DNA from 2 places in the Clavibacter tessellarius genome. Region 2 is predicted to be linked to the other one. Evidence: predicted binding sites of a transcription regulator. Region 2 holds the regulator's gene; the other holds the start of a gene.
What was found. The regulator HspR, encoded in region 2, represses chaperone genes until heat shock. The targets are predictions, from matches to a motif close to AAGTTGAGTCNNNNNGACTCAACTT.
Positions count from the first base shown of each region.

Region 1 (15,372 bases), 1.0 Mb from region 2:
GCCGCGGTGCTGCCGGGGCGGGTGAGGACGCGGACGCGGGCGCCCGCCACGAGGAGCTCGCGGACGATGCGGCGGCCGATGTCGCCGGTGGCGCCCGCCACGACGACGGGGCCGGATGCGGATGCGGGGGAAGAGGTGGTCACGAGGGTTCTCCGTCTCGAGGGGTGCGGCGCGCCGGTCGGCGCGAACGATGGGGGGCGGCGACGGGCTGCTCGAGGCGCTCCGCGTCCGCGTGCTCGGCGGCGGGGCCGGCGGGCTCGCCGACGCTGAGGGCGACGCGGGCGAGGAGGCGCCGGAGGGCGACGCGCTCGTCGGGCGCGAGGTCGCGCATCAGGCCGTCCTCGACCTCGCCGAGCGCGACCCGGGCGGTCGCCAGCAGGGCGCGTCCGGCATCCGTCGCGACGACCTGCCGGATCCGGCGGTCCCGCGGATGCGGCTGCCGCTCGACGTGCCCGCCCGCGGCGAGCGCGTCGATCACGTACGTCATCTGCGTCTTGTCGATGCCGAGCCGCTGCGCGAGCGCCAGCTGCGACGAGGCCTCCTCCGTGGTGATCGCGACGAGCACCTGGTACCCGCGGGGCCCGCCCGGGACGTCGGCCACGGCGGTCTGCGCCGTGCGCACGAACCCCTGGTAGACGGCCTGGATGGACCAGCCGAACTGCGTCTCGATGCCGCCGGAGCCCCAGTCGATGCCGGAAGCGTCCACGTGGGGGTCGGCGCGGTCGTGGGCGCGGGTCGCGGCGAAGGAGGTCATGGGGAGATCATATCCAGCGGAGATCGTCTGTCGCAAATACGATCTCGGCGCGCGACGGATGATCGAGGCAGGAGCGCCGCCCGGATCAGCCCCCGAACGGCCGCAGCGACACCGACTCGATCGTGCCGTCGCGGGTCTGGTCGACGACGAGGCGCACGGCGCGCGCGACCGACGCGGGCTCGAGGTACCGCGTCTCGTCGTACTCGCCGCCCTCCTTCGCGCGGAGCTCGCGCTGCATGTCGGTGGCGACGCGGCCGGGGTGCACGCTCGAGACGCGCACGCCGTGCGGGCGCTCCTCCTCGCGGAGGGCGTCGCCGAGCGCGCGGAGGGCGAACTTGGATCCCGCGTAGACGCCGCCCGTGGGGTTCGCCGTGAAGCCGGATCCGGAGTTGACGAGCACGACCTGCCCCTTCGCCGCACGGAGCGCGGGCAGGAGCGCGCGCGTCACCTCGGCGACGGCGAAGACGTTGACCTCGAAGACGCGGCGCCACTCGTCCACCGGCGTCTCCGCGACGGCGTCCCCGCCGATCACGCCGGCGGAGTGCACGAGCACGTCGAGGCAGTCGAGGCCGGGCACGAGGTCGGCGAGGCCACCCGCGGCGAGGTCGGCGGCCCAGCCGACGGCGTCCGGCAGGGAGGCGGCGAGCGCGTCGACGGCGTCACGGTCGCGGCCGTGCACGATCACGCGGTGCGTGCGGCCGAGGTCCTCGGCGACGGCGCGGCCGATGCCGCGGGTGGCTCCCGTGACGAGGGCGACGGGGCGGGCGTGGTCGGTCATGGATCCTCCTGGGTCGCGGTCCCCCAGGCTACCGACGGCGTCCGGCCATCCCGTCGGGAGCGCTCCGGAGCATGACGTAGCGTGAAGGGACCGGCGGCCGCGAGGCGCGTCGTCCGCAGCCGCCCGAGAGGATCCGCCCGTGCACGCCCGCTTCCCCGCCAGCCTCGAGGTGCTGCGCCAGGAGGCCCGCGACGAGCTGGACGCCGTGATCGAGCACTGCTGCCGGAACGGCGACGACCCGTGGGAGGTCATCCCGCAGCTGCCGACGGTGGACGAGCACGTCGTCGCGACCCTCCGCCAGGACGCGCTCGAGGCCGAGGGGATGGCCGAGGAGCTCGCCCGCGTGCGGCATCCGTCGACCGAGCCCAGCGTCGTGGCGCGCTTCGAGTACCGGCTCCTGCGCGGCATCGCGCTGGAGCACCCCGACCTCTCGCGCGCGGTCTGGACCCTCATCGGCCGCATGGAGCGCGACCTCCGCCGACGCTGACGAAGAGGTGGTGAGAGCCACATTCGCCGTCAGCGAACGCCTTGGCACTCCCCTAGGCCGAGTGCTAATCTGATCGCAGTTGAGCCGAGAGGGCTCAACCCACAGATCATCGATCAGAGGAGTCGAGCATGAACATGGCCTTCGATCCGTTCCGCGAGCTGGACCGCGCGATGGGCGCGCTGGCCGAGACCCGCCAGGCGAACCGGCCGATGCCCATCGACCTGCACCGCGAGGGCGACACCTACGTGCTGGCCGCCGACCTCCCGGGCATCGACCCGGGTTCCGTCGACATCGACGTGGACGGCCAGCTGCTGACCATCCGCGCCGAGCGCACGCTCGCCGGCGACCAGAACGTGCGGTGGCTGACGCGCGAGCGCGTGGCCGGCACGTTCCTCCGCCAGCTGACGCTCGGCCAGGGCATCGACACGGAGCGCATCTCGGCGCACTACGCGAACGGCGTGCTGAGCGTCACCATCCCCGTGAGCGAGCGCGCGAAGCCGCGCAAGATCGCGGTCACGTCCGACGAGCCGCAGGGCCAGGAGGGCCGCACGCTGACGGTGGAGCAGGGCGCGCACGCCGCGAGCTGATCCGCCCGGGCGCCGCATCGGCGCCGACACGACGAGGAGCCGTCGTCCGCATCCGCGGGCGGCGGCTCCTCGTGCGTCCGCGCGCGCGCGGCCGGCCCGTCGCGTCAGCCGATGCGCGGCCGCAGCCCCCGATGGATCGCGAGCGGGTTCCGCAGCGAGCCGTGGATCTGCATGACCGGCGCCTGCAGGTCGACCATCCGCCGGTTGTCGCGCAGCTGCAGCCGGTTGAGGCAGGAGCGGTCGAAGGACGGCGTGAACAGGTCGAACCGGGCGACGCGGTCCGCGAGCTCCGGGTGCGCGCGCTCGTGGTCGGCGAGGGCCTCCGCCGCCACGCGCCACAGCCCGTCGGGGCCGAGGTCGTCGCGGTCCTCGACGAGCGCGGCGGCGAAGCGGAGGAAGCCGTCCATCACGTCGGTGAAGACCGTGAGGGTGCGCTCCTCCTCGGGGATGTCGAGGCGGATCCGGCGCACGTCCTCCGGCAGCTCGCGCTCCATGTCGAAGAGGGCGACCTCCTCGGCGATGTCCTTCATCAGCACGCGCACGACGACGTGGTCGCGCAGCACGAGGATCACGTTCTCGCCGTGCGGCATGAAGGCGAGGTCGTGCGCGAGGAGCGCGTGCGCGAGCGGCACGAGGTAGGCGTCGAGCCAGCGACGGATCCACGCGGGAGCGCCGATCCCCGACGCGTCGATGAGCGCGCCCAGCACGGTGTCGCCGTGGGCGTCGACGTGCAGGAGGCTCGTCATGCTCATCAGCCGCTCCCCCTCGGCGAGGCCCGGCACGGGCGACTCCCGCCAGAGCGCCGACAGCATCTTCCCGTGGGAGTGGCCGGGCGGCAGCGCGGAGTCGACCCGGGCGTCCCGCACGCCGACCGACGCGACCTCGCGGAGGATCCCGAAGCCCCGCCGCGCGAACTCCCCGTCGCCCGTCACGAGCGCGTGCACCCAGTCGTTGATCGCGGGGGTCACGGCCATGTACGCCGGGGACAGCCCGCGCGTGAAGCCCATGTTGAGGATCGACAGCGACGTCTTCACGTAGCAGCGCTCCGGGGTGGTGCGGTTGGCCCAGGTGCGGATCGACTGCTGCGCGCCGTACTCGTCGTCGCCCGTGCCGAGGAGCACGATGTCGCGCGTCGCGACCAGCCCCGCGAAGGTGACGGTGACGACGTTCTCCCACTGCCACGGGTGCACGGGAACGAGCACGCGCGCGGCCGGGTCGACGCCGAGGTCGGCCATCCGGGCGCGGAACCGCTCGCGGACGACCGGGCCGAGCTCCGCGTCGAGGAACGCCTCCCGGTCGAGGCCCTCGACGGCGGCGAAGTGCGCGAGGCGCTCGTGCACGGCGAGCCAGAGGATCCGCACGTCCTGCCCCGCCTCGGGCGCGTACCGGTCGTGGTCGTCGAGGTCGAAGCCGATGCGGCCGTTGGTCGCGACGAAGCAGGGGTGGCCCTCGTCCATCGTCGACTCGACCTCCGCGTACGACGCCGTGAGGAGGCCGCGCGCGTCGGGAACGTCGCGGAGGCGGGAGAACGCGGCGGCCGAGAGCGTGCTCTGGATCTCGTCGAGGTAGACGGGCAGGACCTCGTCGGTGATCCCGAGGCGGTCGCGGAGGTCGAGCACGAGGTCCACGGCGTCGAGCGCCGCGGGCTCCCCGTCGACCGTGCGGCGGATGCTCGCCTCGTCGACGTCCCAGTGGTCGAGCTCGAGGACCCGGGCCCGGTACGCGTACGCGCTCCGGCCGTCGGCGCTCGCGACCCGGTACTCGGCCCACCGCCTCGGGTCGTGCGGGGTGCGGGGCGCGCCGGGTGCCCGCTCCGGATCCACGCGCTCGGGTTCGACGAGCAGCTCGTGCGCGAACTCAGCGAGCGCCTTGCGCACGAGGTGGCGCGTGGCGGCGGCCCAGGCATCCGGGCGGAGGTGGTCGGCGCGGTGGACGCGGGGATCCGGCTCGGCGGTCCTCGACGCGGCAGCCGGCCGGGCCTCGGTGTGGGTGTCGAGGGGGTGGTCGTGGGTGAGGGTCATGTCGTGTCCATCCGTCGGGGAGGCGTGCAGGAGGGCGTCGTCGCGCGTGGCGACACTGAGGAGCGCGTGCTTCGAGCCGAGGTCGACGACCCGGAGCGGCCGGAACCCGACGAGCTCGTTGAGGCGCTGGATCCGGGTGTTGCGCACGTCCGGCTCGACGACGAGGCGCCGTACCGCGGGATCGCGCAGCAGGTGCGCGACCACGTGCCGCATGACGGCGGTCGTGAAGCCGGGCAGCGGGTCGCCGGCCGGCGGGGCCACGAGCAGGTGCATGCCGCGGTCGCCGGGCAGGGGGTCGAGGTGCGCGCCGACGGGGTCGTCGGCCGGGTCGTAGGCCTCGACGAGGAACGCGGGGACGCCGTCGTGCAGGCCGATCCAGGCCTCGCGCGCCGGATCCGCGTCGATCGACGCGTACTCGGCCCGCACCTCCTCGAGCGTCGCGTGCTCCATCTGCCAGAAGCGAGCGCGCGGCGCCGTGACCCAGGCGTGCACGAGGGCCGCGTCGCCGTCGGGATCGAGCGGGCGCATCGCGAGCGGGAGGCGGGGCTGGAACACGAGGTCCGGGTCGGCCGCGGCGGGCGCGGGCGCGCTCACGCGAGCACCCCCGATCCGGCGACGGGCGCGTCCTCCGGCAGCCCGAACTCCTGGAACGCGATCCGCTCCTCCACGGCGTAGTCCTCGCGCCCCGTGATCGCGCGGAGGATCCGCGAGTTGCGGTGCGCGGTCATCCCGAGGTCGGGCGCGACGAAGCCGTGCGTGTGCACTTCCGCGTTCTGCACGAAGAGCGTGCCGGCGTCGTCGACCGTGTGCTCGCGCGCCACGTCGAGCCGGCCGCGCGCGTCGCGGTGCACGCGGTCGCCGAGCCCGTCGAGGATCCCGGGGGCCGACGCGTCGTACCCGCTCGCCATGATCACCGCGCCCGTGGGCCAGTCGCGCTCCGCGCCCGTCTCCGCGTGCCGGAGCCCGAGGACCGCACCGCCGTCGGGCGTCGCGCGCGCCGAGACGACCTCCGCGTTGGTGAGAAGCCGCGTCGGCACGCCGGATCCCGCGTCACCGCCGGCCCCGAGCCGCCCCTCGGCCCGCAGCGCGTCGAACGCGAGCCGCTTCCGGTAGAGCGTCTGGAAGACGTCGTCGATGAGGTCGGAGTCGATCCCCTTGTAGAGGTTCCGCTGCTCGCGCAGGAGCACCTCGCGGGCGCCCGCGGGCAGGCCGAAGAAGTGGTCGCTGTACTCGGGGCTCGTCATCTCGAGCGTGAGCCGCGTGTACTCGAGCGGGAAAAACCGCGGCGAGCGCGTGATCCAGTCGAGCCGGTAGCCGCGGGAGTCCACGTCCTCGAGGAGGTCGCGGTAGATCTCCGCCGCGCTCTGCCCGCTGCCGACGACCGTGATCGCGTCCCGCTCCTGCAGCGCGTCCTTGGCGCCGAGGTAGCCGGAGCTGTGCACGACGCCCGGGAGGTCGCGCACGGCCTCGGGCAGCCAGGGCGGAGTTCCCACGCCGACGACGAGGTTCCGTCCGCGGTGCACGTGCGCGACGCCCGCGGCGTCGACCGACTCGACGACGTACGCGCCCGCGGCCTCGTCGAAGGAGACCGCCCGCACGTCGCGGTCGAGCTCGATCCCCCGTGCCCGCTCCGCCGCCCACCGGCAGTAGGCGACGTACTCGCTGCGCAGGACGAAGAAGTCCTCGCGGATGTAGAAGGAGTACAGCCGCCCGGTGTCCTTGAGGTAGGCGAGGAACGAGAAGCGCGAGGTCGGATCCGCGAGCGTCACGAGGTCGGCGAGGAACGGCGTCTGCAGGTGCGCGGTCGGCAGCATCATGCCGGGGTGCCAGTCGAAGCGGGGCTTCCTCTCCAGCACGACGAGGTCGAGGTCGAGCGGATCCGCGAGGCACGCGAGCCCGAGGTTCGCCGGGCCGAGGCCCACGGCGACGACGTCGTGGACGCGGTCGGGGGCGGCGCTCATCGGGTCGCCTCCGCCGAGGTCACGGGCGCGGGCGCGGGCGCGTGCGCGGACTCGTGCGCGGTCGCGGTCACGGTCGCCTGCGCCGCGTCGTCCAGCCCGGCGTCCAACGCGTCGCCCGCCGCCACGACCATCCCGAGGATCTCGCGGATGTGCGCGTCCGTCGTCGCGGGGTTCAGCAGCGTGAGCTTCAGGTGCGCACGTCCGTCGACGCGGGTCGCGGCGACCATCGCCCGGCCGGAGTCCTGGATCGCCTGCCGGATGCCGCGGTTCACGGCGTCCGAGCGGATCCTCGCGCAGGTCCCCGCGGACCCGTCCCGCTCAGCGGCTGGCACGTACCGGAACACGAGCGCGCTGATCTCGGGCCGCACCACCACCTCGAGCGCCGGATCCCGCCGCATCGCGAGCCAGGTGCGGTCGGCGAGCGCGATGACGTCGTCGAGCATCCGCCCCACCCCGTCGGCGCCCACCGTGCGGAGCGTGAGCCACAGCTTCAGCGCGTCGAAGCGCCGCGTGGTCTGCAGCGACTTGTCGACCTGGTTCGGGATCTCCTCGTGCGCGCGATCCGCCGGGTTCAGGTAGTCGGCGTGCAGCGTCGCGTGCCGGAGCGAGCGGCCGTCGCGCACGATCAGCGCGCTCGAGCTCACGGGCTGGAAGAACGTCTTGTGGTAGTCGACCGTCACGGAGTCGGCGTGCTCGATCCCGTCGAGCAGGTGCCGGTGCGCGAGCGAGGTGAGGAGCCCGCCGCCGTACGCGGCGTCGACGTGCAGCCGGATGCCCTCGCGGCGGCAGACGTCGCCGATCGCGGGCAGCGGGTCCACGCTGCCGAAGTCGGTCGTGCCCGCGGTCGCGACGACCGCGATCGGCAGGAGGCCCGCCGCGGAGCAGCGCGCGAGCTCGCGCTCGAGGGCGTCCACGCGCATCCGCATGGCGTCGTCGGCGGGCACGCGGATGACCGCGTCGGGCGCGAGCCCGAGGATCCGGGCGCTCTTCTCGACGCTGAAGTGGCCCACCTCGCTCACGAGGATCCGCATCCGCTGCCGGTCGTCCATCGACAGCCCGTGCAGGGCCGCCGCCTCGTCGCGCGCGAGGAGCAGCGCCTGCAGGTTCGACTGGCTGCCGCCGCTCGTGAAGACGCCGTCCGCGTCGGCGCCGAGGCCGATGCGACCTGCCGTCCAGTCGATGAGCGACCGCTCGATGAGGGTCGCGCCCGCGCTCTGGTCCCACGTGTCCATCGACGTGTTGACGCTCGAGAGGATGAGCTCCCCCGCGATGGCCGGGATGAGGATCGGGCAGTTGAGGTGCGCGACGTACGACGGGTCGTGGAACCAGACGGCGTCGCGGAGGTAGAGGTCGTCGAGCTCGTCGAGGGCGTCGTCGAGCCCGCCGAGCGGGCGGTCGAGGTCGAGCCCGGCGAAGGAGCGGCGGAGGCGGTCGGGCGTGATCCCCGTGAACGGCCCGTCGGCGCGCCGGGCGGCGGTGCGCACGTGGGCGGCGGCCGACCGGAGGGCGGCGTCCCAGCCGGGGAGCGTCCGGTCGGAGAACAGCTCGGCGGCGGGGTCCGGATCCGGCGCGATGGCGGCCGGACGGTCGTCGACGAGGGTCGAGGCGGTGGGGAGGGAGGCGTGCGGAAGAGGAGACATGGGTCCTTCGCGGTCGAGGTGGAGCCGTGTCCGGGTCACGAGCTGGCGTGCGAGTTAGGTAAGGCTCACCTACTATCGGGGTGGTCGGGCGCGAACGCAACCCGGCCGACGCCGACCCGCGGGGACCCTCCGCGGGGCGCTCGCGTGACCCCGATTCGGGGGCGCGGTCGGGCTCGTCGGCGCCCGTCAGCGCTCGTAGGGTGGGGGCATGAGCGACGCAGACGACCCGACCGACGGCATCCGCACCGGGCGCGGCCCCGGCGATCCCGACGGGCTGGTGACGGTCGACGACGTGGTCGCGGCCGACGGCGCTCCCGCCGGCGTCGGCGACGCGGTCCGCGAGCCGGAGGGCACGGGCTACGGGCACGCGGAGGAGGACACCCTCGAGGTGGAGGACGCGGAGCCCGCGAGCGCCGAGTACCCGGAGGTCCCGGATGCCCGCTCCGTCACCGCGGCCGACTCGCACATGAGCGCCCCGGCCGACGACGCCGCCGGCCACGTCGACCCCGAGGGCCGCTGACATGGCGGATCAGGCAGCGGACGCCCCGCGCCACCCGCTCGCCGAGCCCGCGCCCATCGACGCCGACTCGATCGCCGAGCACGCGGAGGCCGCCGAGGAGGACGCCCGCGAGGACGCTCCCGACCCGTTCGGCGAGGGCCCGGACGACCAGTGATCCGCCCCAGGCGGCCCCGTCCCCCGCCCCCGGGGACGTCACATGAGCGTTGCCTGAGCGCCACCACACAGCCCTCGGGGCCGAGCGTAGCGTCGAGCGCATGGACACCGACGACCCGCGCCTCCAGCCCGCGGACACCTCAGACACCCGGCAGGACAAGGACTTCATCTCACCCAGCGAGGACGACACGCAGGTGAAGCAGAGCGAGCAGATCGTCGAGAGCGAGGGCGTCTCCGACGACGTCCCCGCCGCCGCGGACGACGTGCAGGTGCTCCCCGGCTCGGGCGGACCCGACGACGTCGGCGAGATCGAGGTCGACCCCGACGAGCTCAACCTCAGCGGCGACTCGATCCCCGGCCACCCCAAGCCCGAGGCCGGTGAGTGACCGTGACGGACGCCACCTCCACCACGCCCGCTGACGACGCCACCGGCGACGACACGGCCCTCGACACCGAGGCGATGGCGCACGACACCGTCGTCAACGACGCCGTCGCGGGCGAGACCGTCCTCCCCGACGCCGACGAGCCCGTCGAGCAGATCGACGAGGACGACGCCGTCGCGGCCGCCGACGCCGAGCCCGAGGCCGACGCCCTGGGCGTCGACGGCGAGGCCGAGCCCGCGCTCGCCCCGAACGACCTCGCCGGCCAGGACATCGACCTGGACGACACTCCGCCGAGCTGACGCCCGGCACCCACCCTTCCCCGCAGCACGCAGCACCCAGAACCAGGAGAGCCATGAGCACCGACCAGTACACGTTCCAGGACCCGACCAAGATGTACGCCGACATCGAGCCGAAGGCGCAGCAGCAGGACGGGCCCGGCCTCGACGCCGACCTGGACGCGAGCGCGGATCGCGGCGAGAAGACGTACCGCGGATCGAACCGCCTCGAGGGACGCAAGGCCCTCGTCACCGGGGCCGACTCCGGCATCGGCGCGGCCGTCGCGATCGCCTACGCCCGCGAGGGCGCCGATGTCGCGCTCTCCTACCTCCCCGAGGAGGAGGAGGACGCGAAGAAGGTCGTCGCCCTCATCGAGGAGGCCGGCCGCAAGGCCGTCGCCATCCCCGGCGACATCGCCACGGCGGAGTTCAGCCGCGAGCTCGTCGCGAAGGCGGTCGAGGGCCTCGGCGGCCTCGACATCGTCGTCAACAACGCCGGCAAGCAGCAGAACGTCGACGCGCTCGAGGACATCTCGGACGAGGAGTTCGACCTGACCTTCAAGACCAACGTCTACGCGATGTTCTGGATCACCAAGGCCGCGCTCCCCCACCTCAAGCCCGGCTCGTCGATCATCAACACCTCGTCGATCCAGGCCTACGCGCCGTCGCCGAACCTCGTGCACTACGCGACGACCAAGGCCTCGATCAACGCGTTCTCGAAGGGACTCGCCGGCCAGCTGGCGCCCAAGGGCATCCGCGTGAACGTCGTCGCGCCCGGCCCCATCTGGACGCCGCTGCAGACCGCGGGCGGCCAGCCCGAGGACGCGCTGCCCGAGTTCGGCGAGCAGACCCCGCTCGGCCGCGCCGGCCAGCCGGCCGAGCTCGCGCCCGCCTACGTGTTCCTCGCCTCCAACGAGTCGAGCTACGTGATCGGCGAGACGCTCAACGTGAACGGCGGCATGCCGACGCCGTAGCGGCACGCGCTCCGGCGCATCGCATCACCGCCCGACGCCCGGGCCGGCCGACTGGTCGGCCCGGGCGTCGCCGCGTCCGGACGCCGGACGCGCACCGGAATAGGGTCGGGAGATGACCGGCACCCCGGCCCGCGTCGGCGGGAACGTCCTCGCGGGGCTCGTCTCCGCCGTCCGCCTCGTGCGTCGGCCCAGGCCGCTGCATCCGCACGGCGTCGCCCTCGGGGGGACGCTGACGCCCGTCGCGGGGCGTGCCGCATCCGGTCTCGCGTGGCTCGACGGGCTCGACGCCCAGCTCGACGTCGACGCCCGCTTCTCCCGCGGCGGCGGCCTCCCCGCGGCGCTGCCCGACGTGCTCGGCCTCGCGCTGCGGATACCCGACGGCGGCGGCACCACGGTCGACCTGCTGCTCGCGTCCACGGGCCTCTCGCCGATCGGCCGGTTCCTCCTCGCGCCGCGGCGCGCGCTCTCCGGGGCGCGGCTCACCACGCTCATGCCGTACCGCGGATCCGCGGGGCCGGTGCTCGTCGGCGTGCTGGTGGACGCGGATCCGCCGTTGCCCGCCGGCGCCGCGGACCTCGGGCGGGCGCTCGCGACCCGGTCGGTCGGGATGCGGCTCGTGCACGCGACGCCCCGCGGCCGGTGGCACGTGGCGGCGCGCATCGAGCTGGGCCATGACGAGACCGGTCCGCTCGACACCGCGACGCGCGCCGATCCCGTGCTCGCCGCCCCGCCCGGGGACACGACCTACTCGTGGACGCGCCGGCTGCGGGCGCCGGGCTACCGGGCGGCCCGGCGCGGCCGACCGGTCGCGTCCCGGCATGCGGCGCAGGATCCGGACGCCTGACGGGAAGCGGACGACCGGCGCGATGGTGATCGGTAGGCGGCCGTCAGGCGCTCATGGACGCAGGACGGGCCGGAGGACATCCCCCGGCCCGTCCGACACGTCGGATGCGTCAGGACTTGCGGCAGCGCGAAAGCTGGATGTAGGGGATCACCGCATCCATGCCGTAGGACTGGCACTCGTCGTCGTCGACCGCGTTGGTCGTGAGGAACAGCTTCTCGATGCTCTTGATGCACTCGTGGCCGAGGTGGTATGAGCGGCACACGTCCGCGGCGATGCCGTACGGACCGCTGGCGTAGTTGCGATCGAAGTACTTCGGAGCGATGTACAGCCGCCCCGTGGGCAGGCGCCGGGCGGCGCTGCTGATCGGAGATGACATGGGTGCTCCTTCTGCGCGCGAGATTAGGGGATCGCGGCGGATCGAGACGCTAGTGGGTCGTCGGGGCCGGGCCGTGCGCCCGGACCGCGCCTGTGCACTCGACCCCCGGCCTCCGGCCCCGGTCCGCGGGCCTCCGGACGACCCGCTGCGCATCCGGGCGGATCCCGGCGTGCATGCCGAGCGGGGACGGGCGCATGACCCGGGGACGACGGGACGGGCCGGAGGAGGAGACCTCCGGCCCGTCGGACCGTGCGGAGAGCGCCGACGCTCAGGAGGAGCCGGAGGGGTCCCGGCCGGGTGCGTGCCGCGCGACCGTCAGCGGCCGCAGCGCGACTGGAAGGCGTCGGGGAACACGATGGTGTATCCGCCGGTGATGTTGCAGGTGCGCCAATCCACCATGCCCTGTCCACGCCGGAGGACGTAGGAGGCGACCGTCACGCAGGCCCTCCCTGTGTGGTTCGCCGTGCAGATCTGGACCGCGAGCTTGTCGGGGTCGGTCTGGCCGTACGCGAGTCGCGCGAGGTCGTACGGCGTGACGAAGAAGGAGCGGTTGACGAGTCCCGCCTGGCTCGCCGTGATCGAGCCGGCGTCCGCGGTGGAGGACGAGGTCGGCGCGGCGGGGGCGGCGGATGCCGAGCCGGCCGGGGTGGAGATGGAGACGCCGAGACCGACGACCGCCGCGAGGACGGCCGTCGCCAGGAGGCGGCGAGAGGTGCGTCGCGGGGTGGTTCCGGGGCGAGAGGGCATGTGGACTCCTTGTGGTCCGCGGCGACCGTCGCCGGGGAGCGATCGAACCGTAGCGATGCGCCGCGCCGCGCCGGACCTCCTGTGGACGGGCGCCGCCGTGCCGGTGCGCACCGGTGCGGGGACGGACGCCTGACGAGGGCCCAGCCCGTGTCGTGGCACGCGGAACGGGCCGGAGGAGATCCTCCGGCCCGTTCCCTCCGTCATCCCGTCAGCAGCGTGAGCGCCGGATCCCGCGGACCATCGCACCCACGACGCGGGCCCGGCGGTCGTCGTGGTCCGGCACCGGCCGGATGCGCCTCCGTCACCGGCCGCAGTGCGACCGGTGCGTCGAGTAGTACGAGATGGTGAAGCCCTGACCGCGCTGGCACGTGCGCGGGTCGGTCGTCCCCGGCCCGCCCTGGAGCACCAGGGTGAGCGACTTGACGCAGGCCAGACCCGAGTGGAATTGGGTGCACACCAGGCCCGCGAGCGCGCGGGGCTGGAGCGTCCCGGACTTGATGTTGTCGACCGCTCGCGGGCTGACGAAGAAAGTGCGCTCGACGGGATCCGCCTGGCTCGCCGCGATCGGGTCCGCCTGCGCCGCGGAGGACGAGGTGGACGCGGCGGGGGCCGCGGAGGCGGAGCCTGCCGGAGCGGACATCGACACGCCGAGACCGAGGACCACCGCCAGGGCGGCCGTCGCGAGCAGGCGTCGGGTCGTGGATCGGGGGGCGGTTCCGAGGCGAGAGGACATGGGTCTCCTTGTGATCCGCGGCGACCATCGCCGCAGGGCGGTCGAACCGTATCGACGCGCCGCCCTCCGGCGTGCCGCCTGTGCACGAGCGGGCGCGGACGCGGAGAGGGACGCCTTGGGGCGCCGACCATGTCCGTCGCGGCATCGGATCCGCCCGCCCGGCCTTGCCACTGCTCGCCCGCAGGCGTTGCCTGGGAGCAGAGCGCCGACGGCGGCGCCCCAACGGACGGAGACCCCATGCGGGAGCTGAAGCTCGTCGCGGCCATCGCGAAGATCGAGGACGCCGAGGCGCTCGACCCGATCGTGGATCGCGTGAAGGGCGTCGTCACGGCGCTGCTGAAGCCGCGCGCCCTCGCCGACCTGCTGCACGGCGTCCCGTTCGGGCATCCGCTGCACCCGGTCGCCGTGCTGATCCCCACCGGCGCGTGGGTGTCCTCCGCGGTCCTCGACGCGCTGCCGGGCAACGCGAAGGCCAGCCAGGCGCTCGTGGGCGTCGGGATCCTCAGCGCCGCGCCCTCCATCGTGTCCGGCTACGCGGACTGGTCGCAGCTGCACGAGCAGCAGATGCGCGTCGGCATCGTGCACTCCGCGGCGAACGCGCTCGCGACGGGGCTGTACGGCCTCTCCTGGATCCAGCGCGCCCGCGGCAAGCAGACCAGCGGCAAGGTCCTCGGCCTCGCGGGCCTCGGGCTCGTGTCCGCCGGCGGCTTCCTCGGCGGCCACCTCGCCTACCGCCAGGCGGCGGGCGCCAATCACGCCGAGGACGTGCCGCACCGCTTCCCCGCGGGCTGGCAGGAGCTCGGGCAGCTCGACGACCTGCCCGACGGCCGCCTCGCCAAGCGCGACGTCGCGGGCCTGCCGGTGCTCGTGCGCCGCCACGGCATGACGGTGGATGCGCTGAGCGACACCTGCAGCCACCTCTCCGCACCCCTCCACGAGGGCGAGCTCGGCACCGACTCGAAGACCGGCGAGGCGTGCGTCACGTGCCCGTGGCACGACAGCGTCTTCAGCCTGAGGACCGGCGAGGTGATCCACGGACCGGCGACCGCGCCGCAGCCCCGCTTCGAGACGCGCGTCACCGCGGGGCTCGTGGAGGTGCGGCTGCCGAACGCGGGCTAGGTCGGTCCGGGAACGAGCCGGGTGCCGGCGTCGGCGTCGGCCCCGGGCAGCGCGACGACCGCGAGCACCGCGCAACCCGCGAACGCCACGGCCCCCGCGATCGTCGGCACCGCGATGCCCGTCGTCGCGAGCGCCCCGCCCAGCGCGGATCCGACCGCGAGGCCGAGCAGGCTGAGGACGCGGCCGGCGGCGCCCACCCGGCCGAGCAGCGGATCCGGCACCAGGCGCTGCCGGAGCGAGGTCGCGCAGACGCCCCAGACGACCGCGTGCAGGATGTAGAGCGCGAGCAGGACGCCGGCGACGACCGGATCCCGCGTGACCGCGAGCCCGGCGAGGCTCGCGCAGCCGAGCGCCAGGGCCGCCGTGATGGTCCAGCGGGAGCCGAGGCGGGAGCGCAGCGGCGCGGCGATCGCGGATCCGGCGAGGCCGCCGAGCGCGGACGCCGCGAGGAGCACGCCGTAGCCCGCCGCGTCGAGGCCCAGCCGGTCGCGGGCGAAGAGCACGAGCACCGAGAAGGGGAGCATGTAGCCGACGCTCGCCAGGCCGCCGAGGAGGGCGAGGGATCCGACCACGCGGTGCCCGGCCAGCCAGCGCACGCCCTCGGCCGCCTCACGGAGCACGGAGGGGCGTGGATCCCCGGGCTCGGCGGACGCGATCGCCTCGCGGGTGCGCCGCGGCAGCGCGAGCGCCACCGCCCCGGCCGCGACCCACAGCCCGCCGGTGGCGTACACGGGCACGGCGGCGGCGAGCGCGAACAGGATCCCGCCGAGCGGCGGCCCGACGAACTCGTCCGCCACGAGCTGCGTCCCCGCGATGCGCGCGTTGGCCCGGTCGAGGCGGTCGCGCGGCACGATCGACGGCAGCACGGCGACCGCGGCCCCGTCCGCCGCGCTCTCCAGCACGCCGACCACGGCCATCACCGCGTAGAGCACGACGAGCGAGGCGACGCCCGCCTGGATCGACGCCGCGAGCCCCAGCACGGCGACGCCCCGGAGGAGGTTCGCGACGACGATCAGCGTG
Region 1 is NZ_CP040788.1:1,456,843-1,472,214, forward strand. Features, by position in the region: gene FGG90_RS06665 (NmrA family NAD(P)-binding protein) at 1-143, opposite strand, end outside; gene FGG90_RS06670 (MarR family winged helix-turn-helix transcriptional regulator) at 140-754, opposite strand; gene FGG90_RS06675 (SDR family oxidoreductase) at 840-1,532, opposite strand; gene FGG90_RS06680 (hypothetical protein) at 1,672-2,019, shown strand; gene FGG90_RS06685 (Hsp20/alpha crystallin family protein) at 2,148-2,606, shown strand; gene FGG90_RS06690 (GNAT family N-acetyltransferase) at 2,711-5,221, opposite strand; gene FGG90_RS06695 (lysine N(6)-hydroxylase/L-ornithine N(5)-oxygenase family protein) at 5,218-6,588, opposite strand; gene FGG90_RS06700 (pyridoxal phosphate-dependent decarboxylase family protein) at 6,585-8,228, opposite strand; gene FGG90_RS06705 (hypothetical protein) at 8,437-8,748, shown strand; gene FGG90_RS06710 (hypothetical protein) at 8,750-8,902, shown strand; gene FGG90_RS06715 (hypothetical protein) at 9,003-9,287, shown strand; gene FGG90_RS06720 (hypothetical protein) at 9,290-9,583, shown strand; gene FGG90_RS06725 (glucose 1-dehydrogenase) at 9,637-10,533, shown strand; gene FGG90_RS06730 (hypothetical protein) at 10,646-11,377, shown strand; gene FGG90_RS06735 (hypothetical protein) at 11,487-11,753, opposite strand; gene FGG90_RS06740 (hypothetical protein) at 12,069-12,500, opposite strand; gene FGG90_RS06745 (hypothetical protein) at 12,802-13,233, opposite strand; gene FGG90_RS06750 (Rieske (2Fe-2S) protein) at 13,471-14,352, shown strand; gene FGG90_RS06755 (MFS transporter) at 14,349-15,372, opposite strand, start outside.
Region 1: a site for HspR is predicted at 2,096-2,120, ahead of FGG90_RS06685 (Hsp20/alpha crystallin family protein). Genes of this name have one in related genera too.

Region 2 (15,372 bases):
GGCGAGCCCGACGACGAGGAAGCCGGCGGTGGTGAGGCCCAGGAGGGACTTCGAGATGTTGCGCATGGTGGATCCTTCGGTCGGGGCGGCCGAGCGGCCGCCGGTTGGAGTCGACAGGGCATTCGGCACCCCTCCCGAAGTCGATGGGTCCGTGATGCGAACGTGACCTGATCGGCCCTCTCCTGGGAGTTGAGCCGCTTGCGCTCAGGTTCGGCGGATCCGACTTGACGCCGGACGGGGCTCCGGTAGAGTTGAGTCATCGCGGCTCAAGTAGCAACGCCGCTGACGAAGCGGCACCGCGAGCGAGACTCCGCGGCTCACCCCGCGTCACCCACGAAGCGACCCCGTGATCCGGGCGCCGCGGCAACAGAAGGAGAACACCCCATGGCTCGTGCAGTAGGAATCGACCTGGGTACCACCAACTCGGTGGTCTCGGTCCTGGAGGGCGGAGAGCCCACCGTCATCGCCAACGCCGAGGGCGCGCGCACCACGCCGTCCGTCGTCGCGTTCACCAAGGACGGCGAGGTGCTGGTCGGCGAGACCGCCAAGCGCCAGAACGTCACCAACGTCGACCGCACCATCTCGTCGGTCAAGCGCCACATGGGCACCGACTGGACCGTCGGCATCGACGACAAGAAGTACACGTCGCAGGAGCTGTCCGCCCGCATCCTCGGCAAGCTCAAGCGCGACGCCGAGCAGTACCTGGGCGACTCGGTGACCGACGCGGTCATCACCGTCCCCGCGTACTTCAACGACGCCGAGCGCCAGGCCACGAAGGAGGCCGGCGAGATCGCGGGCCTCAACGTGCTGCGCATCATCAACGAGCCGACCGCGGCGGCCCTCGCCTACGGCCTCGACCGGGGCAAGGAGGACGAGCTCATCCTCGTCTTCGACCTCGGCGGCGGCACGTTCGACGTGTCCCTCCTCGAGGTGGGCAAGGACGACGACTTCAGCACCATCCAGGTCCGCTCCACCGCGGGCGACAACCGCCTCGGCGGCGACGACTGGGACCAGCGCATCGTCGACCACCTCGTCAAGCGCTTCAAGGAGTCGACGGGCGTCGACGTCTCGAACGACAAGATCGCCAAGCAGCGCCTCAAGGAGGCCGCGGAGCAGGCGAAGAAGGAGCTCAGCTCCTCCACCAGCACGAGCATCCAGCTGCCCTACCTCTCCCTCACGGAGAACGGCCCGGCCAACCTCGACGAGACGCTGACCCGCGCCAAGTTCGAGGAGCTGACGAACGACCTGCTCGAGCGCACCCGCAAGCCCTTCGAGGACGTCATCCGCGAGGCCGGCGTCTCGGTCGGCGACGTGGCCCACGTGGTCCTCGTCGGCGGATCCACCCGCATGCCCGCCGTCGTCGACCTCGTGAAGAAGCTCACGGGCGGCAAGGAGCCCAACAAGGGCGTCAACCCGGACGAGGTCGTCGCCGTCGGCGCCGCGCTCCAGGCCGGCGTGCTGAAGGGCGAGCGCAAGGACGTCCTGCTCATCGACGTCACCCCCCTGAGCCTCGGCATCGAGACCAAGGGCGGCATCATGACCAAGCTCATCGAGCGCAACACGGCCATCCCGACCAAGCGCAGCGAGACCTTCACCACGGCCGACGACAACCAGCCGTCCGTCGCGATCCAGGTCTTCCAGGGCGAGCGCGAGTTCACCCGCGACAACAAGAACCTCGGCACCTTCGAGCTCACCGGCATCGCGCCGGCGCCCCGCGGGATCCCGCAGGTCGAGGTCACCTTCGACATCGACGCCAACGGCATCGTGCACGTGTCCGCCAAGGACAAGGGCACCGGCAAGGAGCAGTCGATGACCATCACGGGCGGATCCTCGCTCGGCAAGGAGGACATCGAGCGCATGGTGCGCGAGGCCGAGGAGCACGCGGCGGAGGACAAGACGCGCCGCGAGCAGGCCGAGGTCCGCAACAACGCGGAGCAGCTCGCCTACTCGATCGACAAGCTCATCAAGGAGAACGACGACAAGCTCCCCGAGGACGTCAAGTCCGAGGTCCAGGGCGACGTCGACGGCCTGAAGAGCGCCCTCGCCGGCGACGACGAGGCCGCGGTCAAGACCGCGTTCGACAAGCTGTCCGCGAGCCAGACCAAGCTCGGCGAGGCCATCTACGCGCAGGGCCAGCAGGAGCAGGCCCAGGCGGAGACGCCCGAGGGCGCGCCCGAGGCGAAGAAGGACGACGAGGACATCGTCGACGCCGAGGTCGTGGACGAGGACGAGGACAAGAAGACCGACCGATGACCGAGGACACCGCGAACGGCGAGGGCCGCGTGCCCGACGACGCCACGCCCGAGGACGAGGGGGCCGAGCGGTCGGCCTCCTCGGCCCCGGCCGGGCCCGACGCCACGGCGGACGCGGCGGCCGACCAGGCCTCCGTCCCCGGCGTGGACGGCGCGTTCGTCGAGGCCGAGGGCCCCGACGTCGAGACGACCGACGCCATGGACGAGGAGCTCCAGGACCTCATCGAGCAGACCCGGAACGAGCCCGTCGAGGGCGACTCCGAGCACCTCGCGGACCTGAAGCGCGTGACCGCCGAGTACGCGAACTACCGCAAGCGCACCGAGGCCAATCGCGAGATCGAGCGCCAGCGCGCGGTCGGCGACGTCGTGAAGGGCATCCTCCCGGTGCTCGACGACCTCGACCGCGCCGAGAAGCACGGCGACCTCGCGGAGGGCGGACCGCTCACCGCGATCGTCGCCAAGCTGCGGACGAACGTGGAGCGCATCGGGCTGGTGAAGGTGGGCGCCGTGGGCGACGCCTTCGACCCGCAGGTGCACGAGGCGATCTTCCAGAAGCCGAACCCCGAGGTCCAGGTGGACACCGTGGCGGACGTCGTCGAGAGTGGCTACTACATCGGCGAGACGCTGCTGCGGGCCGCGAAGGTCGTCGTCGACAAGCCGGAGTAGCGCCATCGACCGCAGCATCGATCCGGCTGCACCCACCCCGGTCCGGGCGCCCGCACGCGCGGGCGCCCGGACCGGGTCGTGCGGCACCCACCACGAGAAGAAGAAGGGAGGCGTCTGATGGCCAGCCAGGACTGGTTCGACAAGGACTTCTACAAGGTCCTCGGAGTGTCCAAGGACGTCTCGGAGGCCGACCTCAAGAAGGCCTACCGCAAGCTCGCCCGGCAGTACCACCCGGACAGCAACCCGGATCCGTCGGCCGAGGCGCGCTTCAAGGAGATCAGCGAGGCGAACGCCGTGCTGTCCGACAAGGAGCAGCGCCGCGAGTACGACCAGGTGCGCGCGATGGGATCCGGCGCCCGCTTCAGCGCGCCCGGCGCCGGCGCCCAGGGCGGCGGCTTCGAGGACGTGTTCGGCGGCATGTTCGGCCAGCAGGCCGGCGGCCGCGGACGACGTGCCGGGTTCGGATCCGGCCAGCCGCAGTACGGCCAGGGCGGGTTCGAGGACATCCTCGGCGGCATGTTCGGCAACGGCGGCTTCGGCCAGTCGACCGGCGGCTACCGCGGGTACGGCGCGCCCACCAAGGGCCGCGACGTGACGGCGTCGACCACTATCGACTTCCTCACCGCGGTGCAGGGCGACGTCGTGCGCCTGCAGGACTCCGACGGGCGCCCCATCACGGTGCGCGTGCCGGCCGGGGTCACCGACGGGCAGAAGATCCGCCTCGCCGGCAAGGGCGAGCCCTCCGGCGACGGCGGCGCGTCGGGCGACATCATCCTCACCGTGCACGTGCGCCCGCACCCCGTGTTCGAGCGGGACGGGCTGAACCTCCGCGTCAACGTGCCCGTCACGTTCCCGGAGGCCGCGCTCGGCGCGACCATCGAGGTGCCGACGCTCGGCGGCGACCCGGTGCGGCTGAAGGTCACGCCGGGCACGTCCAGCGGCAAGGTCCTGCGCGTCAAGGGCCGCGGCGTCACGACCGCGAAGGGCACGGGCGACCTGCTCGCGCGCATCGAGGTCGCGGTGCCGTCGCGCCTCACCGACGCCCAGCGCGTGGCGCTCGACGCGTTCGCCAGCTCGGGACCCGTCGAGGACCCGCGCGCCGACCTCCTCGAGCGGGCCAGGAGCTGACGTGGATCCCCGCGACGCGATGGACGAGGACGCCCCCGTCTTCGTGATCTCCGTGGCGGCGGAGCTCTCGGGCATGCACCCGCAGACGCTCCGGCAGTACGACCGCCTCGGGCTCGTGTCGCCCACCCGCACGGCCGGGCGCTCCCGCCGCTACTCGATGCGCGACATCGTGCAGCTGCGGGAGGTCGCCCGGCTGGGCGCGGAGGGCGTGAGCCTGGAGGGCATCGCGCGGATCCTCGAGCTCGAGAACCAGGTGTCCGAGCTCCGCGGCCGCGTCCGCCAGCTCGAGTCCGCGCTCGCGGACGAGCTGCTCTCCCGGCCCGGCCGCCGCGTGTTCGCGGCCCGCGGCGACGGCGACGTGGTGTCGCTGCGCGCGGGCGTGCGGCCCTCGCGACAGACCGAGGTCGTGCTCTACCGCGCGGCCCTGGCCGGCCCCGGCGACGACCGGGACGCCGGCGGGCGCGACGCGCGGTGACCAACGCCACCGGATCCGCGGCGACCGCCGACGACCTCCTCGACCTGGGCGCGCTCCGGCGCCGGCCCGACGTCGAGGCCGAGAACCTCTTCGCGGCCGACGCCGCGGATCGCCTGCTCCTCGACGAGCTGCTCGCGCTCCTCGCGGATGCGGCCGCCGCCGGTCGGCCCGTGACGCCCGACGAGGTCGTCGTGGTCGGCGACCAGTACGGCGCGCTCGCGCTCGGGGCCGCCGCGGCGCTCCGGCGTGCGGGGGCGACGGAGCCGATGCGGATCCGCGTGCACCAGGACGCGCTCGTCTCCGAGACGGCGCTCGACCTCAACGCCCGGGACCTCGGCACGACCGTCGCGTTCGCGCACCACGGGCTCGACGAGGCCCTCGCCGTCGGCGCCCGGGTGGTCCTCGCGCGCCTCCCGCGCAGCCTCGACGCGCTCGACGAGTGGGCCGGCGTGGTGGCGCGCGCGGCGGCCGACGACGTCACCGTGCTCGCGGGCGGGCGGATCAAGCACATGGCGCCCGCGATGACCGACGTGCTCCGCCGGTCCTTCGGCGACGTGCACGCCACGCTCGCCCGGCAGAAGTCGCGCGTGCTCGTGGCGCGCGGGCCCGTGCGCGACGCCGCGGCCGACGCCTTCCCCCGCCGCGAGTCGCACCCGGACCTCGGCCTCGAGGTGCGGGCGCACGGCGCCGCGTTCGCGGGCGCGCGCATCGACATCGGCACGCGCTTCCTGCTCTCGTTCCTGCCGGACCTGCCGGCGGATGCGCGCAGCGCCGTCGACCTCGGCTGCGGCACGGGCGTCATCGCCTCGGCCGTCGCGCTCGCCCGGCCCGGCATGCGCGTGATCGCGACCGACCAGTCGTGGGCGGCCGTCGCGTCGGCCCGCGCCACCGTCGCGGCGAACGGGCTGGGGGAGCGGGTGACCGTGGTGCGCGACGACGCGGGCTCGACCGTGCCCGACGGGTCCGTCGACCTCGTGCTCCTCAACCCGCCGTTCCACACGGGCGCGACCGTGCACGCGGGCCTCGCCGAGCGCCTCTTCCGCTCCGCCGCCCGCATGGTGCGCCCCGGCGGCGAGCTCTGGACCGTGTACAACAGCCCGCTCGGCTACCGGCCGCAGCTCACGCGCCTCGTCGGGCCGACCCGCGAGGCGGGACGGAACGCGAAGTTCACGGTCGCCGTCTCGACGCGGGCGGATCCGCGGGCCTAGCCTCGGGCCACCGCCGGCGGCCGCCCGGCGCCGCGCCGCCCGCTCACCGAGGAGCCGCCATGCCCACCTTCCGCACCCGCGTCCTGCAGGCTCGCGTGAACGCGACGGGGCTGCCCGTGCCGCCCGAGGCGCTCGACGAGCTGGGCGCCGGGAAGCGGCCGGCCGTGGTCGTGACCGTCGCGGGCCACTCCTACCGCACGACCGTCGGCACCATGGGCGGGCAGCACCTGCTGCCGCTGAGCGCCGCGCATCGCACCGCGTCCGGGATCGCCGCCGACGACGAGGTCGAGGTCACGATCGAGCTCGACGCCGTGCCGCGCGACGCCGTGCTCCCCGAGGAGGTCGCCGCCGCGGGTCAGGGACCCGTGGTCAGGACGCCGCGCCTCCGGACGTCGGCGGATCCAGCACCAGCAGGTCGCCGATCTCGCAGTCGAGCGCGCGGCACACCGCCACGAGCGTGGAGTAGCGCACCGCCCGCGCCCGGTCGTTCTTCAGCACCGACAGGTTCACCTGGCTGACCCCCACGATCGCGCTGAGCCGCGTCAGCGTCATGCCGCGCGCGGCGAGCAGCTCGTCGAGCCGGCAGTGCACGCCGGTGGGGCCGTCGTCGTCGGCCGCCATCAGACGAGGCCGCGGGTGTCGCGCTGCAGCCGCTCGCCGTGCTCGACCACGAGGCCCACGATCATCAGGGCGAAGCCGAGGGCGATCGTCGAGAGGTCGACCTCGGCGACCACCGGCCAGAAGCCCTCGAGGCCGTCCAGCGGGTCGTTGAGCTCGCCGCCGACGAGCCACGCGACGCCCGTGCCCACCGCCAGTGAGAGGAGCGCCGCGATCATCACCGTGCCGCCCGCGAGCGTGACCACGAGGCTGACGCGGCGGGCGAGCGGATCCGGCCGGAGCAGCCGCCGGGCCAGGATCGCGACCGTGCCCGCGAGCGCGAGGCCGACCGACGCGTCGAGCGCGATGCGGACCACGTGCATCGCGACGATGCCGTCCGACAGCTCGCCGACCGCGACGTCCGCCGTGCGGTAGGCGCCGGAGCGCAGGTCGGCGGATCCGGCGTCGGCGCGCGCGGGGAGGTCGCCGCGCATCTCGAGCGAGGTGCGGACGACGCCCGTGCGGATCGTCTCGACGGCGACGAGGGCGGCGCTCACCGCGACCGCGAGCATCACGAGCAGCGCGACGACGAACGCCAGCCGGAGCACGAGGCGCGTGCTCTGCGCGGCGACGGCGGGTCCGGCGGTGGAGGTGCTGCTCATGGTGGCGTCCTATCGATCGTCGTTGCAACGAATGTCGATAGGGTCCCACGGGCGCGGGGCGGTGTCCACCCCGCAGCGCGCGCGGATCAGACCGGGTGCGAGCGGAACCACTCCAGGAGCCAGCGGGCCCGCGACGGCGCGTCCGGGCGCGCGGCGGCCTCGGCGGGCCGGTCCAGGAAGTCGTCGTAGCCGTCGAGGCGGGCGACGGTCGCGTCGTCCACCGTGCGGAACGCCATCTTCCAGGCCGGGAACGCCCGCTCGGTGATGGACTCGTCGAGGAGCAGGCGCACCTCGGTGTGCCGGGTGTCGGCGGCGATGACGGCGAACACGTCCCGCACCGCGTCGTCGGGCCCCTCGAGCACCTGCATGAAGCGCCCGTCCCGATGCAGGAGCATGCCGGTGAGCCCGGATTCCTCGTTGTTGCGGACGCACTGGTGCAGGAGCTCCGCCAGGTCGTCGTCGGTCAGGTCCCGCGTTGCGGTGCTGGTGTAGACGGTCGTGCGCATGGATCCCCCTCGTGCTTCCCTCCATCCTCGCGCGTCCGAGGGCTCATCGGGGGCACCGGCGTCTCCTCGGTGCGCCGCGGGGACAGGGGCCGGGCCCGGGGAGGAGCGACCGCGCCGGGCGGGCGGAGCGGGCCGGGTGTCGCGCCGGACGGTGCGATGGCTCGGTGCGACGGCCCGGCGCGACCGCCCGGTCAGGCGTCCCGGCCGCCCAGGGTCCAGGTGCGGACGTGCTCCCAGGTGAGCGTCGTCCACCAGCGGCCGGACCAGTCCGGGCTCGCCGTGCGGTACATGACCACCGTGTCGCCGAGGAACCCGTCGGGCACGGGCTGGTCGAGCCCGCGGATGAAGTCGCCGACCTCGTCGTGCAGGTCGGGGCGCACGAGGAGGTCGTGCGAGGCCAGGGAGAGGTGCGCGCGGAAGCGCGCGGGGTCGAACGAGTGGTGCTCCGGGGAGTCCATGGGTCGGCGGAACGGGGCGGCGACGCGGTCGATGTCCGCCGCGAGCGCGAGCAGCTCGGCGTTCTTGCTGCCGTCGGCCCGCTCGTCGACGTCGTAGACGAAGCCGAAGCCCTGATCGCGGACGCCCGCGTTGTGCACGGGGAACGCGGGGCGGTCGGCGAGGAGCGCGGTGACCGCCTCGATCACCCGGGCCTCGTCGTGCCCGAACGGCTGGCTGCCGATGAGGGTCGCGTGCGGGGGGAAGGCGCCCGCGGAGACGAGGCCGTACTGCGCGCGGATCTGGTCGGTGACGACGGTCACGGCGCGGCAGGTGCGCGGGTCGGGACGGAGGAAGATCCCGTAGCGGTAGGGGTCGCTGTCGTCGCGGGGGAGCAGCGACGGGCGCAGGTCGACGCGGCCGGCCGCCGCGGGCTCGATGTCGGGTGCCGCGATGTCGTAGGCGGTGGGGTCGTCGTGGTCCATGCGGGATCCTCCTGCGGCGTCGTCCGGGCGGAGGGAACGTTCCCACCGCGACCGACACGGTGCCACATCGACGCCCCCCCGGGGACGGCCGCGGGGTGAACGGGGGATGGACGGCGGGTGCCGGCGGACGGCGCGGCGGCCGGGCGCGACGCTCGTGCGCGACGACGCGGGGGCATCGCCGTCCGGGCTACTGCGACAGCCAGTGGTCGTAGTCGGGGATGTCGATGGGGGAGGTGAGCGTGGCGCCGAGCTCGTCGTCCTCGGGCAGGTCCACGGTCAGGAAGACGAGGGGGATGCCCGGGCTCACCAGCACGTCGACCACGCGCGCGCCCGCGAGCCCGACGCGGACCATGGCGCCGCCCTCGCGCACGGCCGCCAGCGCGCGGCGCTGCACGTCCCCGGGGTCCTGGTCGTCCGCGAGCACGTAATCGCGGCCGCTGATGTGCATCGTCGTGCGCTGCTGCATGCTGCCTCCCGCCTCCATCCCACGCGCGTCGGCGCGGATCGCCCACCCCCTTGCCGAGGAGGGGGAGCAGGGGTTACGGGCGCCCGCGAGGCGGATGCCGGAGCGCGGCGGCGGGGCGATCCGCGCCCGGCGTCGTGTGCATCCGCCGCACGCTCACGGCAGGCGCCGGCGGCACGCGCCGGCCGCACGCGCGCCGCGTCAGCCGCGGAGGCGGACGGCGGTCCTGCCGGGGATCAGCTCGCCGTCGACCGCGGTGTGGCACGTGCCCGAGACGCTTCCGTCGATGCGGTCGACCACGGCGTCGACCGCGAGCGCGCCGATCACCGGGATCGGCTGGCGCCACGAGGTGAAGCCGATCAGCTCGCTCGTGAACGGCGGCAGGCCGTCGTAGCCGGTGACGGAGATGTCGTCGGGGGCCGTGATCCCGCGGCGCGCGAGCCCGTCGAGGATCGCGAGGGCCCAGAGGTCGCTCGGCGCCATGAGGGCCGTGATCCCGCCCGCGTCCACGAGCGCCTGGGCGAGTCCGTCCGCGCCGTCGATGTGGCCGTCGGCGTGGTCGTCCGCGCGGACGTGCACCACGTCGAGGCCGAGCTCGCGCAGCCGGTCGAGCATGGCGTGCGTGCGGGCCGAGATGGTGAGCGAGTGGCGCGGGCTGAGGGTCACGACGGCGACGCGGCGATGGCCGAGCGACGCCACGTGGTCGGCGAGGCCGTGCCCGCCCGTGGTCTCGTCGCAGTAGACGCTGCTGAGCGCCGGGTCGACCTCGGGGCGGCCGGCGACGACCGTGGGGATCCGCCGGGCCGACGGCAGGATGTCCTCCACCGGGAGCGCGCCGCTGCAGACGACGAGGCCCTCCACTCGCAGCGACACCAGCGTCTCGAGGGCCTTGCGCTCCTCCTGCACGTCGAAGGCGCCGAAGCCCGTGGCCGTGACGACCCGGTAGCCGCGCTCCGACGCGCGCTGCTGCAGCGCCGTGAGCAGGTGCCCGTAGAAGGGGGTGGACGCGTCGCGCACCAGCACCCCGAGCGTGTGGGTGCGATGGGCGGACATGCTGCGGGCGTGCGCGTTCGGCACGTAGCCGATCTCGTCGGCGGCGGCGCGGACGGCCAGCTGCGTGGCCGCGGCGACGCCCGGGGCGCCCGAGAGCGCGCGGGACACGACCGACTTGGAGACGCCCGCGCGCGCGGCGACGTCGTGGATGGTGGGGGAGTCGTCGATGCGCCTCATGCGCGGGGCCCGGCGGTCGTGCGCGTCGCCGCGGGGGCTGCCGCGCGGGCTGGTGCTGGCGCGGATGGGAGCGCGATCTCGGAAGCGGTCCGGAGGGCGGGGTCGGAGGGCACGGGTCCACGGTAGCGACGTGCGGGGGCGGGTGGAGGCGTCGCGGGTCGCGCGTCGCGCGGATGGGGCGGCGGGGTCAGCGGGGGCGGTCGGTGCGGCGGGTGCGGCGGGCGTCGGCGTCGACGTCGGTGTCCCCGTCGGCGTCCCCGTCGGCGTCCGCGTCCGCGTCCGCGTCCGGAGCGGGGGCCGGGTCGGGTGACGCGGGAGGCGAGGTCGCGGCGAGGTCGGCGCCCGGGGCGGCGGCGCCAGGTGGCGTCGGGGCCGGCGGCAGGGGCAGGCCCGTGGCGCTCGCGCCGAGGCGGCGGCCGATGGCGCGGCACACCGGGGCGACGAGGTCGACGAGCCGCGGCGGGGATCCGGCCTCCGCGCGCCGGCGTGCGTCGTGCAGCGGGTCGTCGTCGGCGGGGTCGCCCGGCCAGGTGTCGTGCAGGGCGCGGAGGCGCTCCCGGAGGAGGTCGTCGTCGCGGTCGGGGCTGCTCAGCATCGGCGCGCTCCGTCGGCACGGGCCGGATCGGGCCGCCGGGTGGCCGCGCGGCGCGCGCGGCGGGCGACGGCGTGCGGGGGTGGGACGGGCGTCATGGGACCTCGGGCGCGGATCGGGGACGGGATCGCACGAGGGTACGGGGTGGGCGGATCCGGCCGGTCGGCTCCTGCACATGGGCGGCAGCGCGGATCCGTCCGGCACATCGCCGCCGGGCGCCGGATGGGCTCCGGCCGCGGCCTACGCTCGCCCCATGACCCCCTCGCGCCCGGCCGACCGGCCCGTCCCGCCCGCCGACGGCGCTGCTGCTGCCGACGCTGCCGGCGCTGCCGCGGACGGCGTCGCTGCCGACGCTCCCGGCGCCGCCGACGACGGCGTGTGGCGCGTGCGCGAGCTGCGGCTCGACCGGCGGCACCGGGAGGTCGCGGTGCGCATCGCGGGCGGGAGCGTCACGCTCGCGGATCCCGCCGCGCCGGTGCGCGATCGGCTCGACCTCAGCGTGTCCGACGGCGTCGTCGACCGGCACGTGCACCTCGGGCTCGTCGACCACGCGGCGCTCGCCGGATCGGCCGTCACGGCGGTCGTTGACCTGGGGTGGGATCCCGTAGCGATCGCGCGCATCGCGGCCCGCCCGCCTGCCGGGGTTGCCGTCCGGTACGCGGGTCCGTTCCACACCGCCGTGGGGGGTTACCCGTCCGACCGGCCCTGGGCACCGGCTGCCGCGGTGCGCGAGGTGGCGCGCGCGGAGGACGCGGCGGGGGCCGTCGCGGCGGCGCGGGCGGGCGGATCCTCCGCCGTGAAGATCGTGCTGCACGACGGCGGGCCGCTCCTCCCGGACGACGTGCTGGCGGCGCTCGTCGACGCCGCGCACGACGCCGGGCTCCCGGCCGCGGTGCACGCGGAGGGCGCGGGCCAGGCCGGGCGGGCGATCCGCGCGGGCGCCGACGTGCTCGTGCACGTGCCGTGGACCGAGCGGCTCGACGACGCGACGCTGCGGGAGTCGGCAGCGCGCGACGTGCTCTGGATCTCGACCCTCGCGATCCACGAGGGCGCCGACCTCGACGCCGCCCTCGACAACGCGCGCCGGTACCGCGCGGTCGGCGGCCGCGTGGCGCATGGCACCGACCTCGGCAACGGCGACCTGCCCGTGGGGCTCAACGCGCGCGAGATCCAGCTGCTCGGCGAGGTCGGGCTCCGCGGCGACGCCCTGCTCGACGCGGTGCTGGGGAGCGCGCCCGGCGGCATCGCGCACGCGCTGGCCAGCGCGGACCCGCTGCCCGACGCGGCGGACGCGACCGCGGACGAACTGGTCGCCTGGCTCCGCGGCGCCCACCGGCTCGGGGAGGAGGACCTGCGCGGCTGAGGCCCGGGTTGTCCGCGGACATGAGGTTAGGCTAACCTCACCTATCGTGACCTCCCCCGCTCCGACCTCGCCGATCCCGCGCGCCGTCGACCCGGGGTCGGCCGCAGACGCCCCGGCCGAGGCCGCGGCGCCGGCCGCAGGCCCCGCGGGCGCGGGCCCCGCGGCCACAGGCACCGCCCGCCCCGCCGCATCCGCCCTCGCGGCCCGCGACATCACCGTCGCGTACGGCGACACGGCCGTCGTGCACGGCGCCGGCCTCGAGATCCGGCCGGGCTGCGTCACCGTGCTCGTCGGCCCCAACGGCAGCGGCAAGTCGACCCTCCTGCGCACCATGGCCCGGCTGCAGGCGGCGCGCTCCGGATCCCTCGCGCTCGTCGAGGAGGAGGGCGCCGAGACCGACGCCCTCGACCTCTCCCTGCGCCGCTTCGCCCGCCGCGTCGCGCTCCTCACGCAGGGACGGCCGACGCCCGGCGGCCTCAGCGTCCGCGACGTCGTCGAGTTCGGCCGGTACCCGCACCGCGGCCGCTTCGGCGGGGCGGATCCCGAGGGCCGCGCCGCCGTCGACCGCGCCCTCGACCTCACGGGCCTCGTCGCGCTCGCCGACCGCGGCGTCGACCAGCTCTCGGGCGGCCAGCTCCAGCGGGTCTGGCTCGCGAGCTGCCTCGCGCAGGAGACCGGCGTGCTGCTCCTCGACGAGCCCACCACCTACCTCGACCTCCGCTACCAGGTCGAGCTCCTCGACCTGGTGCGCGACCTCGCCGACGACGGCCGCATCGCCGTCGGCGTCGTCCTCCACGACCTCGATCAGGCCGCCGCGCTCGCCGACACCGTCGCGCTGCTCTCCGACGGCCGAATCGTGAAGACCGGCACCCCATCCGAGGTGCTGACCCCCGACCTCCTCACCGAGGTCTACGGCATCCCCGTCGAGGTCCACGCGGACCCGACGACGGGCAGCCTGCGCACCCGCGCGGTCGCCCGCCACCACCACAGGAACGAGAGGCTCCACCCGTGATCACGAGACGACGCACCCTGGCGATGACCGCCCTCGCCGCCGCGACAGCGCTCACGCTGACCGCATGCGGCACCACCGAGGAGGCATCCACGGGCGCCGGATCCACGCCGGGCGCCGCGTCCATCACCCTCACCGACGGCACGGGCGCGGAGGTCACGCTCGACGGACCCGCGACCAAGGTCGTCGGCACCGAGTGGAACGTCGTGGAGAACCTCGTGTCGCTGGGCGTGGATCCGGTCGGCGTCGCGGACGTCGAGGGCTACGGCGCGTGGTCGTCGGCCGTCCCGCTCGTGAACGAGCCCGCCGACATCGGCACGCGCGGCGAGCCCAGCGTGGAGACCATCGCGTCGCTCGCGCCCGACCTCATCGTCGCGACCACCGACCTGCCCGCGGACGCCGTCGAGCAGCTCAAGGCGATCGCGCCGGTGCTGCAGGTGAAGTCTGCCGACGGCACGAAGCAGATCCAGCAGAGCGAGGACAACCTCGAGCTCATCGCGAAGGCGACCGGCACCGAGGACAAGGCGACCGAGGTCATCGGCGCCTACGACCAGGCCGTCTCCGACGCCAAGGCCGCGCTCGACGCGGCCGGCCTCGCGGGCTCCAAGTTCCTGTTCGCGGACGCGTACGTGGACGCCGGGCAGGTCACCGTCCGCCCGTTCGGGAAGGGCTCGCTCGTCGGCGACGTGACCGCCGAGCTCGGCCTCGAGAACGCCTGGACCGGCGAGGTCGACCCCGCCTACGGCCTCGGATCCACCGACGTCGAGGGCCTCACCACCGTCGGCGACGTGCAGTTCCTCTACAACTCGAACTCCTCGCAGGGCGACGACCCGTTCGCGTCCACGCTCGCGGGCAACGCCGTCTGGCAGTCGCTCCCGTTCGTGACGGCCGGCGACGTGCACCGCATGCCCGAGGGCATCTGGGTGTTCGGCGGCCCCGCCTCGATGACGGCGTACGCGAAGGCCGTCGTCGCCACCCTCGCGGGCTGATCCGGCGCGCCCGACCCCCCTCCCGATCCGATGACCGCCCCCGCCCGCACCGCGCCCCCGCCGGCCGACGCGCCTCCCGAGCGCCCGACGGAGGCGGCGATGCCGGCCCCCGTCCCGTCGCTCGCCGCCGTCGTGCGCGCCGACGGGGCCGGCCGGATCCCGGTGCGGGCGGTCGCGGTCGTCGGACTGCTGGTGCTCGTGGTGGCGGTGCTCGCGGTGGTCGACGTCACCCAGGGCACCGCCGCGGTCGGACCCCGCGAGGTGTGGGAGGCGCTCACGGGCCGCGCGACGCCGGGTGACGCGTCCGTCGTGGTCGCGTCGCGGCTGCCGCGCATGGCGGCCGGGATCCTCGTGGGCCTCGCCCTCGGCGCGGCCGGCGCCGCGCTCCAGACCGTGAGCCGCAACGTGCTCGCCTCGCCCGACACGCTCGCGGTGAACGCGGGCGCCTACGCGGCCCTCGCGGTCGCGGGCGTCACCGGCCTCACGCTGCCGGTGATCGCGGGCGCGGGCGTCGCGTTCGTCGGCGGGCTGGTCGCCGCGGCGGTCGTGCTCGCGGTCTCGGGACTCGGATCCGGCACCGTGCGCCTCGTGCTCGCGGGCAGCGCGCTCGCGCTGGGCCTCGGATCCGTGACCAGCGCGCTCCTCCTCCTCTTCCCGCAGCAGACCAGCGGCCTCTACCGCTGGGGCCAGGGCGGCATCGGCCAGAACGGCTTCGACGCGGTCGCGCAGATGGCGCCCGTCGTGGTGGTCGCGCTCGTGCTGCTGCTCCTCCTCTCGCGTCGGCTCGACGCGCTCGGCCTCGGCGACGACGCCGCCCGCAGCCTCGGCGTCGACGTGCGGGCGACCCGCGTGATCGCCGTGCTCGCGTCCGTGCTGCTCGCCGCCGCGGCCGTGACGGTCGCCGGGCCCATCGGCTTCGTCGGCCTGTACGCGCCCGCGTTCGCGCGGCCGCTCCGCGCGCTCGTGCCGGGCGTCCGCCGCTCGTGGGTCTTCATCCCCGTCGCCGGCCTGATGGGGGCGGCCGTCGTGCTGCTCGCAGACGTGCTGCTCCGCGCGGTCGTCGGGGCCGAGGCGTCGGTCGCCGTCCCGACCGGCCTCGTCACGTCCCTCATCGGCGCGGTCGTGCTCGTGGTGCTGGCCGTGCGCACCCGCGACAGCGCGGCGCCCGCGCCCACCGAGCGGCACGGCGTCGTCACCCGTCGCCGCGTCGCGCTCGTGGTCGGCGCGCTCGTGGCCGTCCTCGCGGCGCTGCTGGTCGCGGCCGTGCTCCTCGGCGACGCGAAGCTGCTCCTCGGTGACGTCGTGAACGGGA
Region 2 is NZ_CP040788.1:2,488,331-2,503,702, forward strand. Features, by position in the region: gene FGG90_RS11710 (hypothetical protein) at 1-66, opposite strand, end outside; gene dnaK (molecular chaperone DnaK) at 385-2,253, shown strand; gene FGG90_RS11720 (nucleotide exchange factor GrpE) at 2,250-2,918, shown strand; gene FGG90_RS11725 (DnaJ C-terminal domain-containing protein) at 3,036-4,046, shown strand; gene FGG90_RS11730 (heat shock protein transcriptional repressor HspR) at 4,066-4,521, shown strand; gene FGG90_RS11735 (class I SAM-dependent methyltransferase) at 4,518-5,729, shown strand; partial or broken gene FGG90_RS11740 (DUF1905 domain-containing protein) at 5,789-5,968, shown strand; gene FGG90_RS11745 (helix-turn-helix domain-containing protein) at 6,099-6,350, opposite strand; gene FGG90_RS11750 (hypothetical protein) at 6,350-6,988, opposite strand; gene FGG90_RS11755 (BLUF domain-containing protein) at 7,075-7,494, opposite strand; gene FGG90_RS11760 (2'-5' RNA ligase family protein) at 7,686-8,414, opposite strand; gene FGG90_RS11765 (hypothetical protein) at 8,602-8,880, opposite strand; gene FGG90_RS11770 (LacI family DNA-binding transcriptional regulator) at 9,079-10,107, opposite strand; gene FGG90_RS11775 (hypothetical protein) at 10,295-10,702, opposite strand; gene FGG90_RS11780 (amidohydrolase family protein) at 10,953-12,062, shown strand; gene FGG90_RS11785 (ABC transporter ATP-binding protein) at 12,109-13,074, shown strand; gene FGG90_RS11790 (iron-siderophore ABC transporter substrate-binding protein) at 13,071-14,060, shown strand; gene FGG90_RS11795 (iron ABC transporter permease) at 14,091-15,372, shown strand, end outside.